DNA from 2 places in the Kluyvera ascorbata genome. Region 1 is predicted to be linked to the other one. Evidence: predicted binding sites of a transcription regulator. Region 1 holds the regulator's gene; the other holds the start of a gene.

Region 1 (5,750 bases):
CTGAAGCTGAATAACGAAGCCGTTGATGCGCTCAACGAGCTGGCGACTGCCCGTGATATGAGCCGTAGCGAACTCATCGAAGAGATGTTGATGAGTCAGTTGGCCCAGCTACACGGACAGGGGAAAGTCTGAAAATCCCCCCAAAACACACTTTCATGTAGCAGAGTGTGCAGTACGGCACGATAGCGGTTTCCGCACGCTTCTCAGTTCTGCTATGATTGCCCTTATCTGTGGGCAATAAGCCACCACCATATCATTAAGTTTCAAGAGGTTATTTTACTCATGGCAATCGTTGGCATCTTTTTCGGTAGCGATACCGGGAACACCGAAAATATCGCAAAAATGATTCAAAAACAGCTTGGTAAAGATGTCGCTGACGTTCACGACATTGCCAAGAGCAGCAAAGAAGATCTGGAAGCATTCGATATTCTGCTGCTGGGTATCCCAACCTGGTACTACGGCGAAGCGCAGTGCGATTGGGACGATTTCTTCCCAACGCTGGAAGAAGTGGACTTCAACGGCAAGCTGGTCGCGCTGTTTGGCTGCGGCGACCAGGAAGACTATGCTGAATATTTCTGTGATGCGCTGGGTACCATTCGCGACATCATTGAACCACGCGGCGCGACCATCGTCGGTCACTGGCCAACGGCAGGTTACCATTTCGAAGCGTCTAAAGGCCTGGCCGATGACGACCACTTTGTTGGTCTGGCCATCGACGAAGACCGTCAGCCTGAGCTGACCGCTGAACGCGTTGAAAAATGGGTTAAGCAGGTTGCAGAAGAGCTGCACCTGGAAGAGATCAAAAACGCCTGATGCAAAACAGTGAGGCGTAGTGATGAAACTACGCCTCATTAATAGGTAAAAGCAATTAAAATAATAGCTACAATTTTTTAACTTTTTAGCGCATACCTGTACAATATCTTCTGATTTAGCGCGGTCTCATCGTAACTTTGTCGGTGAAGCCTCGTTTTTGATAGCTTAGTTTACCCGGCTCTTGCTGTTTTCATTTCAATAGGGTCATTCTATAATGAGACGCATTAATTCGGGTGCATTCTCTGTGATACTTTCGCTGATGGAAGTTGATCGTTTAGCAACAGGACAGATTCCGCATGACTGACAACAATACCGCATTAAAGAAGGCTGGCCTGAAAGTCACACTTCCACGGTTAAAGATTCTGGAAGTCCTTCAGGAACCGGATAACCACCATGTCAGCGCGGAAGACTTATATAAACGCCTGATCGACATGGGTGAAGAGATTGGTTTGGCCACGGTTTACCGCGTACTTAACCAGTTTGATGACGCCGGCATCGTGACTCGTCATAATTTTGAAGGCGGTAAATCCGTTTTCGAACTGACCCAGCAGCATCACCACGATCACCTGATTTGCCTCGACTGCGGCAAAGTGATCGAGTTCAGCGATGATTCCATCGAAGCTCGTCAGCGTGAAATCGCGTCGAAGCATGGTATTCGCTTAACGAACCACAGTCTTTATCTCTACGGTCACTGCGCTGAAGGCGACTGCCGTGAAGATGAACACGCGCATGACGCAGTCGCAAAATAAGCGTACTGCCTCTCGAAAAGCCAGCCTATGCGCTGGTTTTTTTATACTCTGCGTTTTACGACGCCCACAAAAAAACCGCTGCAAGCAGCGGTTTTTTATTATCAGCGTAAGCCTATTTCTGCGGCGTATTGTTGCTGCGAATTTCTTGCCAGATCTTATCGCAGTTTTTTGCTACTGCTTCATCATTGCCCATTTTTCTAGCGTTAATGCATTTCTGGTAGTCGATGACGCGCACGCTTTCCTGGTTCGCGAACTGCTCGTGTGCTTTCTCTTGCTTCAGCACGTTCAGTACGCTTTGACAGGCCTGAATTTTATCCGGGTTGCCTTCTGCGGTGTTAATACAGGCGCTGTAGGCATCCTTCAGCTTGCTATCTTCCTTCGGCGCAGGAGATTGCGCACAGGCGGTTAACCCAGCAGCCATCAGCGCAACAATAATCAGTTTTTTCATACGATGAGCCTCTTAGCGGCGGCAGAGGTCTCCCCCTGCCACGTTAGCATCAGAAAATGGTGAACGGTGCGATAACCATGAATTTCACGTCACGCTCATCCTGGAAGATGTTGCCGTAACCACCGCCCCAGCTTGGGATATCGGAGTGATTGTCATACTGAGTGAAGTGCAGTTTGAACAGCGTACCTTTCGCACGACCATCCTGTACGGTGTATGCTACATCGAGGCTGTAGGCAGACTCTTTAATCTTGTTGTTCTTGTCGTAGTACGCATCCGGGCTCAACTGCCAGGTCGCTGGCTTAGCATCCCATGCGTAAACGTAAGAAGCACCCACTGCCCAACCCGGCAGATCCCAGTTTTTCAGGTCATACATAGTACCGAAGAAGACCGCTTTTTCGCCGTTGGCGTTGAAGTCAGAGCGGTTATCCCACCAGATATCCAGACGACCGTTAGAGGAGGCGTAGGTTGGCGTCATACGCTGCAGGAAGTAACCCTGCTGGCCTTCTGCTTTAACCCAGGTCCCTTCCAGACGGAAGTCGAAGACTTCTTGCAGCTTGTAGCCGAAGGTTAATGCTTGCAGCCATGCGGTGCCGTCATAGATGTCGTTGACGCCGTGATCGCTCACCTTGTCACGGGTACCGTAGAACTGGTAGCTGGTGGTCAGCGGGCCGCCAGGGATATCAAATTTGTAGCTACCTTTGGCGAAGTACTGATCGATATAGCCTTCTGCCTGACCAAATGCGGCTTCCAGCACCAGGTCATTTTTGAAATCGTATTTCGCACCGATGGAGTGCAGGTAATCAACTTTGGTCTTCTTATCGTTCTGATAGAAGTTGTCCATTTCAAGGTGCCAAGGCGCCTTGTAGTTGTTGGTCCACATGTAGGAGAAGCTCAGCGCGCCAGCATCACCGTAGTCGAAATTGGCCCCGGCTTCAGCACCCTGATAGGTACCTGGCATAAAGCTCCAGTGCGGCGCCAGCAGCGTCTGACCGGTTGGCTGGATGTAACCTGCGCGAGCCCATGCTGGCCCTAATTTAAATTTAGCTGCCGCTTTGTACAGGCTGATACCGCTCTTATCGCCGCTGTAATCTTCGCTGTAGCCTTTGTTCTTAGAGGAGAACGCAATTTCGTTCGGGTGACCGCTTTCTGCACTTTCCGCCATTTCAATTGCGGTGAACGCAGCAATATCAATACCGAACATATCGGCAGCATAGCCAGACTGGAAGTCGAGGTTGGCGTTCCAGGTGGAATGAGAAAGGTTGGTTTTGTATTTGTCATTATCGGTGACATCTTTACGGTCACGCTCACGCTGCCAGTAATAGATACCGCCGGTCAGTGTAGAATCATCGATGAAACCTTCTGCTTTTGCTTCCGGGGTCATCATAAAGCCTGACATTGCTGTCACACCGGCGATAGCCAGCGCCAGCGTACTACGTTTGCCACTAAACGTACGCATAGTTATATCCTCTTTGACTTTTAAAAATGCCGCTGCAAAGCAGAAGCAAAAAATAAAAACTTTAAAAAAAATGAACTTCTTAAAAAAGGTGTTTCGCTACACCGATAGACTATTTTTCGCGACGCGAATTATCAATCCTTTTCCTCAACGAGAGTGCAGGATTATGACAAAGCGCACATATTTGGTTTCTGTTTGTAACAGCGTGCGTTATTGAAACATATTCACGTCAGGCCTTGTGGGCTCTGGGTTAAATGTGAATGAGAGCGTTTACATAATGTTTCTGTGATAGAAGAGATCAAAAATGAAGAAGCGCTTAGGCTTAGAAGGTTTGCATTAATTCGCTACGCGAAACTATGAGGGACGTATTTTTTCATCCGAAAGAACACCGTTATTCCAACGAAAGTTTTCGTTAAAAACGAGGCAAAAAAAACGCCGCATGGGCGGCGTTTTTATTATTGGGTGTTAATTACCCCACCCAGGTGTCTCGTAAACCAACGGTACGGTTAAACACCAGCTTCTCAGCCGTGGTGTAGCGGCTGTCCAGGCAGAAGTAACCCTCACGCTCGAACTGGAACGCTTTACCGGCTTCAGCGGCCTGCAGAGACGGCTCAGCGTAGCCCTGCTTGATAACCAGTGACTCTGGGTTCATTACCGACAGGAAGTCTTCTGCGGCACCAGGGTTTGGCACGCTGAAGAGACGGTCGTACAGACGAATTTCAACCGGCAGCGCATGTGCCGCGCTAACCCAGTGAATGACGCCCTTCACTTTACGACCATCTGCTGGGTCTTTGCTCAGGGTATCAGCATCGTAGGTACAGAAGATGGTGGTGATATTGCCTTCAGCATCTTTCTCTACGCGCTCTGCTTTCACCACATAGGCGTTACGCAGACGAACTTCTTTACCCATCACCAGGCGCTTGTACTGCTTGTTGGCTTCTTCACGGAAGTCCGCGCGGTCGATCCAGATCTCAGCGCTAAACGGCACGTCACGGCTACCCATTTCCGGCTTATTCGGATGGTTAGGCATAGAAACCAGCTCGCTTTCGCCCTGCGGGTAGTTTTCGATAACCAGTTTAACCGGGTCGATAACCGCCATTGCGCGCGGCGCGTTTTCGTTGAGATCTTCGCGAATGCAGGATTCCAGCGAAGCCATCTCAATGGTGTTGTCCTGCTTGGTGACGCCGATGCGCTTACAGAATTCACGGATAGACGCCGCGGTATAACCACGACGACGCAGACCGGAAATGGTCGGCATACGTGGGTCATCCCAGCCTTCTACGTGTTTTTCCATTACCAGCTGGTTCAGCTTACGCTTGGACATCACGGTGTATTCCAGATTCAGGCGCGAGAATTCGTACTGGCGCGGGTGAACCGGGATGGTGATGTTGTCCAGCACCCAGTCGTACAGACGGCGGTTGTCCTGGAATTCCAGCGTACACAGGGAGTGCGTAATGCCTTCCAGCGCATCGCTGATGCAGTGAGTAAAGTCGTACATCGGGTAGATGCACCACTTAGTGCCGGTCTGGTGGTGATCGGCAAATTTAATGCGGTACAGCACCGGATCGCGCATGACGATAAACGGCGAAGCCATATCGATTTTAGCGCGCAGGCAGGCAGTACCTTCAGCAAAGCCGCCGGTACGCATTTTTTCGAACAGCGCCAGGTTCTCTTCCACGCTGCGATCGCGGTACGGGCTGTTTTTGCCCGGTGCGGTCAGCGAACCGCGGTATTCGCGGATCTGCTCAGGCGTTAATTCATCAACGTACGCCAGGCCTTTGTTGATAAGCTCGACCGCGTAGGCATGCAGCTGATCGAAGTAATCAGAAGAGTAACGGACGTTGCCAGACCAGTGAAAACCTAACCACTCGACGTCGTTTTTGATGGACTCAACGTATTCGATATCTTCTTTAACCGGGTTGGTGTCATCGAAACGCAGGTTGCACTGGCCTTGATAATCTTGCGCAATGCCAAAGTTCAGGCAGATGGATTTCGCATGGCCGATGTGCAGATAGCCATTCGGCTCTGGCGGAAAACGAGTATGCACCGTGTTGTGCTTACCGGTAGCCAGATCTTCATCAATGATCTGACGAATAAAGTTAGTCGGGCGGGCTTCAGCCTCACTCATCGTGGATTCCTCAAAGCGTAAACAACGTATAACGGCACATGATCTTATAAGCCGCGCCCGGAGACAACTATTTGTTGCACAAAAAAGGCGATGGAATATCGAATATGGGGGTATTTGCTGCAAAAAAAAGCGGCGGAGGATTTCCCCCCGCCGCTTAAG
Region 2 (5,750 bases), 1.9 Mb from region 1:
CGCCAGCAGGGAAACATCCACCCGGCTACGGGCACGGCGCAGCAGACCAATCACCACCACGTTGAACAGAATCACCGCCAGGATGCACACCAGGCTGTAGCGTGGGTGCTGGCTGAAGCTCACCGCCTGGTAGTACAGAGTAGACAGTGAGTAGGCGATGTTCAGACCCCACAGAATGGAGAAGGTCATCCAGCCGCGGCTCGACTCACGGGCAATCGCCCCCATCACCGAGATGCACGGAACATAGAGCAGAACGAAAATCAGGTAGCTGTAGGCTGCTGCCGCGCTGCCGAATTTACTGCTCATCACGCCCATGGCACCGGTTTCCATATTACCGTCGCCTTTACTGGCTTCGATTGGGTTAGCCAGTACGCTCAGACTAAAGGTGCCTTTCAGCCCTTGCCAGGTTTCATCCGCTGCGGCGAGCAGCTCTTCACCGAGGCTGAATTCCTGTGGATTAAACTCTTCGTTCTGAATGTTTTCGGCGGTGTAGAGGGTGTTCAGCGTACCGACCACCACTTCTTTCGCCATCGCACCGGTAAACAGACCCACGGTGGCCTGCCAGTTATCATCATGCACGCCAATCGGTTTAAACACCGGGGTGATCGCGCGGCTGACGGAGGCCAGTGCGGAATCGTTGATGTTGTCGACGATTTTGCCGCTGAACGAGAAGCTGTTCAGCGCGCTCAGGAAGATACTGACGATAACGATAACTTTACCGGCGCGCAGTACGAAGCCTTTCAGGCGCTGCCAGGTCTGGATAATCAGGCTCTTAATGTGCGGTACGTGGTACACCGGCAGTTCCATCACGAACGGCGACGCTTCACCGCGCATGATGGTGTATTTGAGCATCAGGCCGGTCAGGATGGCGATAACAATACCCAGCACGTACAGGGAGAAGACCACCAGCGCTCCGCCCTGGCCAAAGAAGGCGGCGGCGAAGACGGCGAAGATAGCCAGACGCGCGCCACAGGACATAAACGGCGCCATCATGATGGTCATCAGACGTTCACGCGGGGCATCGAGGGTACGTGCGCCCATGACCGATGGTACGTTACAGCCGAAGCCGACGATCAGCGGTACGAATGATTTACCCGGCAGACCCAGAGACTGCATCAGACGGTCCATGACGAATGCGGCGCGCGCCATGTACCCGGAGTCCTCAAGGAAGGAGAGGAACAGGTACATCATGCCGATCTGCGGCACGAGCGGCAGCACGGTGTTGATACCGCCACCGATACCCTGCGCCAGGAAGACCGTCAGCCAGTCCGGGAAATGCATCTGGTAGCCAATCCATTGAATACCGTGGATAAAGATGGCAACGGAGCCGCCGTCGAAGATTGGCTGCAACGCACCGCCGATGTTAATCGCCAGCAAGAACATCAGGTACATCACGAACAGGAAAATCGGCAAGCCCAGCACGCGGTTGAGGACGATTCTATCCATCGCGGCGGTGAAGCGGCTTGGCTCGGCGGTCAGGGTGTTGCTGACGGCATCGCAAATCGCGGCAATGCTCTGGTAGCGCGCGTCGGCGATGTGCAGTGCGGGGTCGTCCATCTCTTCGCTAAGATGCGCCAGGGAAACGTCCAGCTTGTGTGCGGCATCACCGGCGTAGGCGCTGCTATAGATGTCACCTTCGAGCATCTGCATACCCAGCCAGTGGCGCTGACGTTCAGGGATTTCCTGCGACATCTCTTTTGCCAGGTTATCGGCTTCGCGCAGCAGCGGCTGCGGGTAATGCACCAGTTCAACCTGTTGGTTGCCCTGATGGCGGTCAATGGCCATTTTCAGCGCTTCAATTCCGCGAGCGCGGGTGGAAACCAGCGGTACAACCGGGCAGCCGAGGCGGGCAGAGAGCGCATCCACGTCGATGCGGATTTGCTGTTTCTCGGCAATGTCGAGCATGTTCAGCGCCACCACGCACGGAATGCCCAGTTCGAGGAGTTGCAGCGTCAGGTAAAGGTTACGCTCGAGGTTGGAGGCATCGACCACGTTAATCAGCAGGTCGGCGTCGCCGCTCAGAATGTAGTGACAGGCAATTTGCTCATCCAGCGAGGTTTGCGACGAAATGGTGGTCAGCGAGTAGGTGCCCGGCAGGTCGACAAGGGTGACCTGATGATCGGTGGTGGAGAATGCACCTTCTTTACGCTCAACCGTTACCCCGGCCCAGTTGCCCACGCGCTGGCGCGCGCCGGTGAGCTGGTTAAATAAGGTTGTCTTGCCGGAATTAGGATTACCAATTAAACCGATGGTTAATTTTTTCATTTTTCAGACTCTTAGTGCCGGGCTGAAGTTATTACGCGATGGATTCTAATTCTATTAGCGCGAGATCTTTTTTACGTAGCACCAGGCTGACGCGGCGAGTTTCAATATGAATAGGATCGCCGAGTGGTGCAACGCGAACCACATTAAAGGACGATCCCGGCAGCATACCCAGTGACAGCAGTTTCTGACGATAGGCTGGGCTAATTTCGCGGGAGAAACCGACAATCTTCCACGCAGTATCAGGTGTAAATTGCATAGAACCTACTTGTATATCGCTAGCTGAACGAGAGGGAACCCGCGTGCTGCCTGGCGGCAGTCGGGGCATCGTCACAGAATAAAAGAATAAAGCTTACTGAATATGATGATAATGAGAATGGTTTTTATCATCAATACATATTATGCGATCGGTGGGAATTTCGAACGGAATTTGCACTTTTTTTGATATGACGCAAGCAACGCATTGTAGCTGTGAATGAATTAAATATTATTTTCTTCGCTTAATGTTTAATTAAGGTTTCATTGGTTAATAAAATAAAACGTGATGAGGCTTATTATTAAAAGCTGAACGGAAGATAATAATGGCTGAGATATGCCAAATAAGCGGCAGACCGGTCGAGGCGTTTTAACGCCGACGTCGGGGAGGCTCTGGAGCGGTTCCCGGCGTCGCTGTGCTCGGCCGGGCTACTGGTTTCGATTAGCGTGTTTTGCCCATGGCGGCTGCCAGCGCATCCATCATCGCGCTGTTGCCCGCAGGCTGCGCTTCGCGTCCGCGAGGTTTTGCCGCTTTCGCTGCCGGGCGGTTGTTGCTCTGGCTGCGATCGTTACCGCCACCGCGACGGGCGTTGGTTTCACCCGGCTGCTCGTCAAGGCGCATGGTCAGCGCAATGCGTTTACGCTGCAGATCCACTTCCAGCACCTTCACTTTGACGATATCGCCCGCTTTCACCACGGTGTGTGGGTCTTCGACAAACTTATCTGCCAGCGAAGAGATGTGGACCAGGCCATCCTGATGCACGCCAATATCCACGAACGCACCAAAGTTGGTGACGTTGGTAACGGCGCCTTCGAGGATCATTCCCGGAAGCAGGTCGTTCATGGTTTCTACACCATCGGCAAACTTCGCGGTTTTGAACTCAGGACGCGGATCGCGGCCCGGTTTTTCCAGCTCTTTGATGATGTCGGTAACGGTTGGCACACCGAAACGCTCGTCGGTGAATTCAGAGGCTTTCAGATTTCTGAGCTCACTGCTGTTGCCCATTAAATCCTTCAGCGCCTGCTGCGTGGCGGCCAGAATACGCTCGACCACCGGATAGGCTTCCGGGTGAACGGTTGAGGCATCCAGCGGGTTGTCGCCGTGGTTAATGCGCAGGAAGCCAGCGCACTGCTCAAACGCTTTTGGCCCCAGACGACTCACCTTCAGCAACTGCTGGCGATTCTGGAACTGACCGTTCTCGTCGCGCCAGGCGACGATGTTCTGCGCCATCATGCGCGTCAGGCCCGCTACGCGGGTCAGCAGCGGCACGGAGGCGGTGTTCAGGTCTACGCCGACGGCGTTTACGCAGTCTTCTACGACTGCATCAAGCTTACGCGCCAGCTGAGTCTGGCTAACGTCATGCTGATATTGGCCGACCCCGATGGATTTCGGGTCGATTTTCACCAGCTCTGCCAGCGGATCTTGTAAACGACGGGCGATAGACACCGCGCCGCGCAGGGAAACGTCTAGGTCCGGGAACTCCAGCGCCGCCAGTTCAGAGGCAGAGTAGACGGATGCGCCAGCTTCGCTGACGATCACCTTCTGGGCGGTGACTTTCGGGAACTGCTGCTGTACGTCGAGGAAGAAGCGTTCGGTTTCGCGAGATGCTGTCCCGTTACCGATAGCCACCAGTTCTACGTTGTGCTTTTCGCACAGTGCGGCGACGACAACCGCGGCTTTCGCCGCCTGACCGGTATGCGGATAAATGGTGTCGGTGGCGACCAGCTTGCCGGTACCGTCAACTACTGCCACTTTGACGCCGGTACGCAGGCCCGGGTCAAGGCCCATGGTGGCACGCAGGCCAGCCGGTGCAGCCATCAGCAGGTCGTGCAGGTTGCGGGCGAAGACGTTAATTGCCTCATCTTCCGCACGTTCGCGCACGGTGCCCATCAGTTCGGTTTCGAGGTGCATCAGCACCTTGATGCGCCAGGTCCAGCTCACCACGCCTTTACGCCAGCTGTCCGCCGGCGCGTTGTTCAGGCGCAGGCCGAGGTGGTCGATAATAATCTGTTCGCAGTAGCTCTCTTTCGGCGGCTCGTCGAACTGCGGGTCGGCGTTGAGAGAAAGTTGCAGCACGCCTTCATTACGCCCGCGGAACATCGCCAGCGCGCGGTGGGAAGGGGTGGTGGAAATAGGTTCGTGGTGGTCGAAGTAGTCGCGGAACTTAGCGCCTTCCTCTTCTTTACCGCTGACCACTTTGGCAACCAGATGGGCGTTCTTCCATAGGTAGTCACGCACTTTCGCCAGCAGGCCTGCATCTTCCGCGAAGCGCTCCATCAGGATATAGCGTGCGCCATCAAGGGCCGCTTTGGTGTCCGCAACGCCCTTATCGGCATCGATAAATTTAGCGGCTTCGGTTTCCGGATCGTGGGACGGCTCGCTCCACAGCAGGTCGGCCAGCGGCTCAAGGCCCGCTTCAATGGCAATCTGCCCGCGGGTGCGGCGCTTTTGTTTGTAAGGTAAGTAGAGGTCTTCCAGCTCGGTTTTGTTGAGCGTGCCGTTGATGGCTTTTTCCAGCGCCTCGGTCAGCTTACCTTGCTCACCGATGGATTTCAGAATGGCCTGACGGCGGTCTTCCAGCTCACGCAGATACCCGAGGCGGGTTTCCAGATTACGCAGCTGCGTATCATCCAGTCCGCCGGTGATTTCCTTACGATAACGTGCAATAAACGGCACGGTGTTCCCTTCATCAAGCAGGCGAACGGCGGCTTCCACCTGTTCGGCTCTGGCCTGAAGTTCACCCGCAATAATGCGGCAGAGCGAATCATTCATCATGGCTTGGTTTCACTGTTAGGTCATAAAATCAGGGGACAGTTATACGGATTGACTGGCAAAAATGCCAGTCATCAGCAGGGGCTTCGGATTGTTCCGGTCTTATTTTACGTATTCGATCTCATTCACGTACCAGCTTGCTTCACCCGCCGGGGTGTTGACCACCGCCAGGTCGCCGACCTCTTTCTTCAGCAGCGCGCGGGCCATCGGCGAGTCGATGGAGATATAGTCCTTGCGACCAAAAATCTCATCGTAGCCGACGATGCGAAAACGCTTGGTATCGCCGTCGTCGTTTTCTATCTCAACCCAGGCGCCGAAAAAGACTTTGCCTTCCTGCTGCGGCGAATAATCGACAATGCGCAGATTTTCCAGGCATTTGGTCAAATAACGAACGCGTCGGTCAATCTCCCTTAAGCGTTTCTTATTATACTGATAGTCAGCATTCTCACTGCGATCGCCA

The links. The regulator Fur, encoded in region 1, represses iron uptake genes when iron is present. The targets are predictions, from matches to a motif close to ATAATAATGAGAACNACTATCAA.
Region 2: the regulator Fur is predicted to act here: its motif matches at 2,627-2,649, upstream of feoA (ferrous iron transporter A).

What each region holds. Positions count from the first base shown of each region.
Region 1 is NZ_CP096201.1:3,532,729-3,538,478, forward strand. It holds gene ybfE (LexA regulated protein) at 1-132, shown strand, start outside; gene fldA (flavodoxin FldA) at 283-813, shown strand; gene fur (ferric iron uptake transcriptional regulator) at 1,110-1,562, shown strand; gene MY052_RS16895 (ChiQ/YbfN family lipoprotein) at 1,675-2,010, opposite strand; gene chiP (chitoporin ChiP) at 2,060-3,466, opposite strand; gene glnS (glutamine--tRNA ligase) at 3,933-5,591, opposite strand.
Region 2 is NZ_CP096201.1:368,377-374,126, forward strand. It holds gene feoB (Fe(2+) transporter permease subunit FeoB) at 1-2,265, opposite strand, end outside; gene feoA (ferrous iron transporter A) at 2,297-2,521, opposite strand; gene MY052_RS01670 (Tex family protein) at 2,960-5,293, opposite strand; gene greB (transcription elongation factor GreB) at 5,393-5,750, opposite strand, start outside.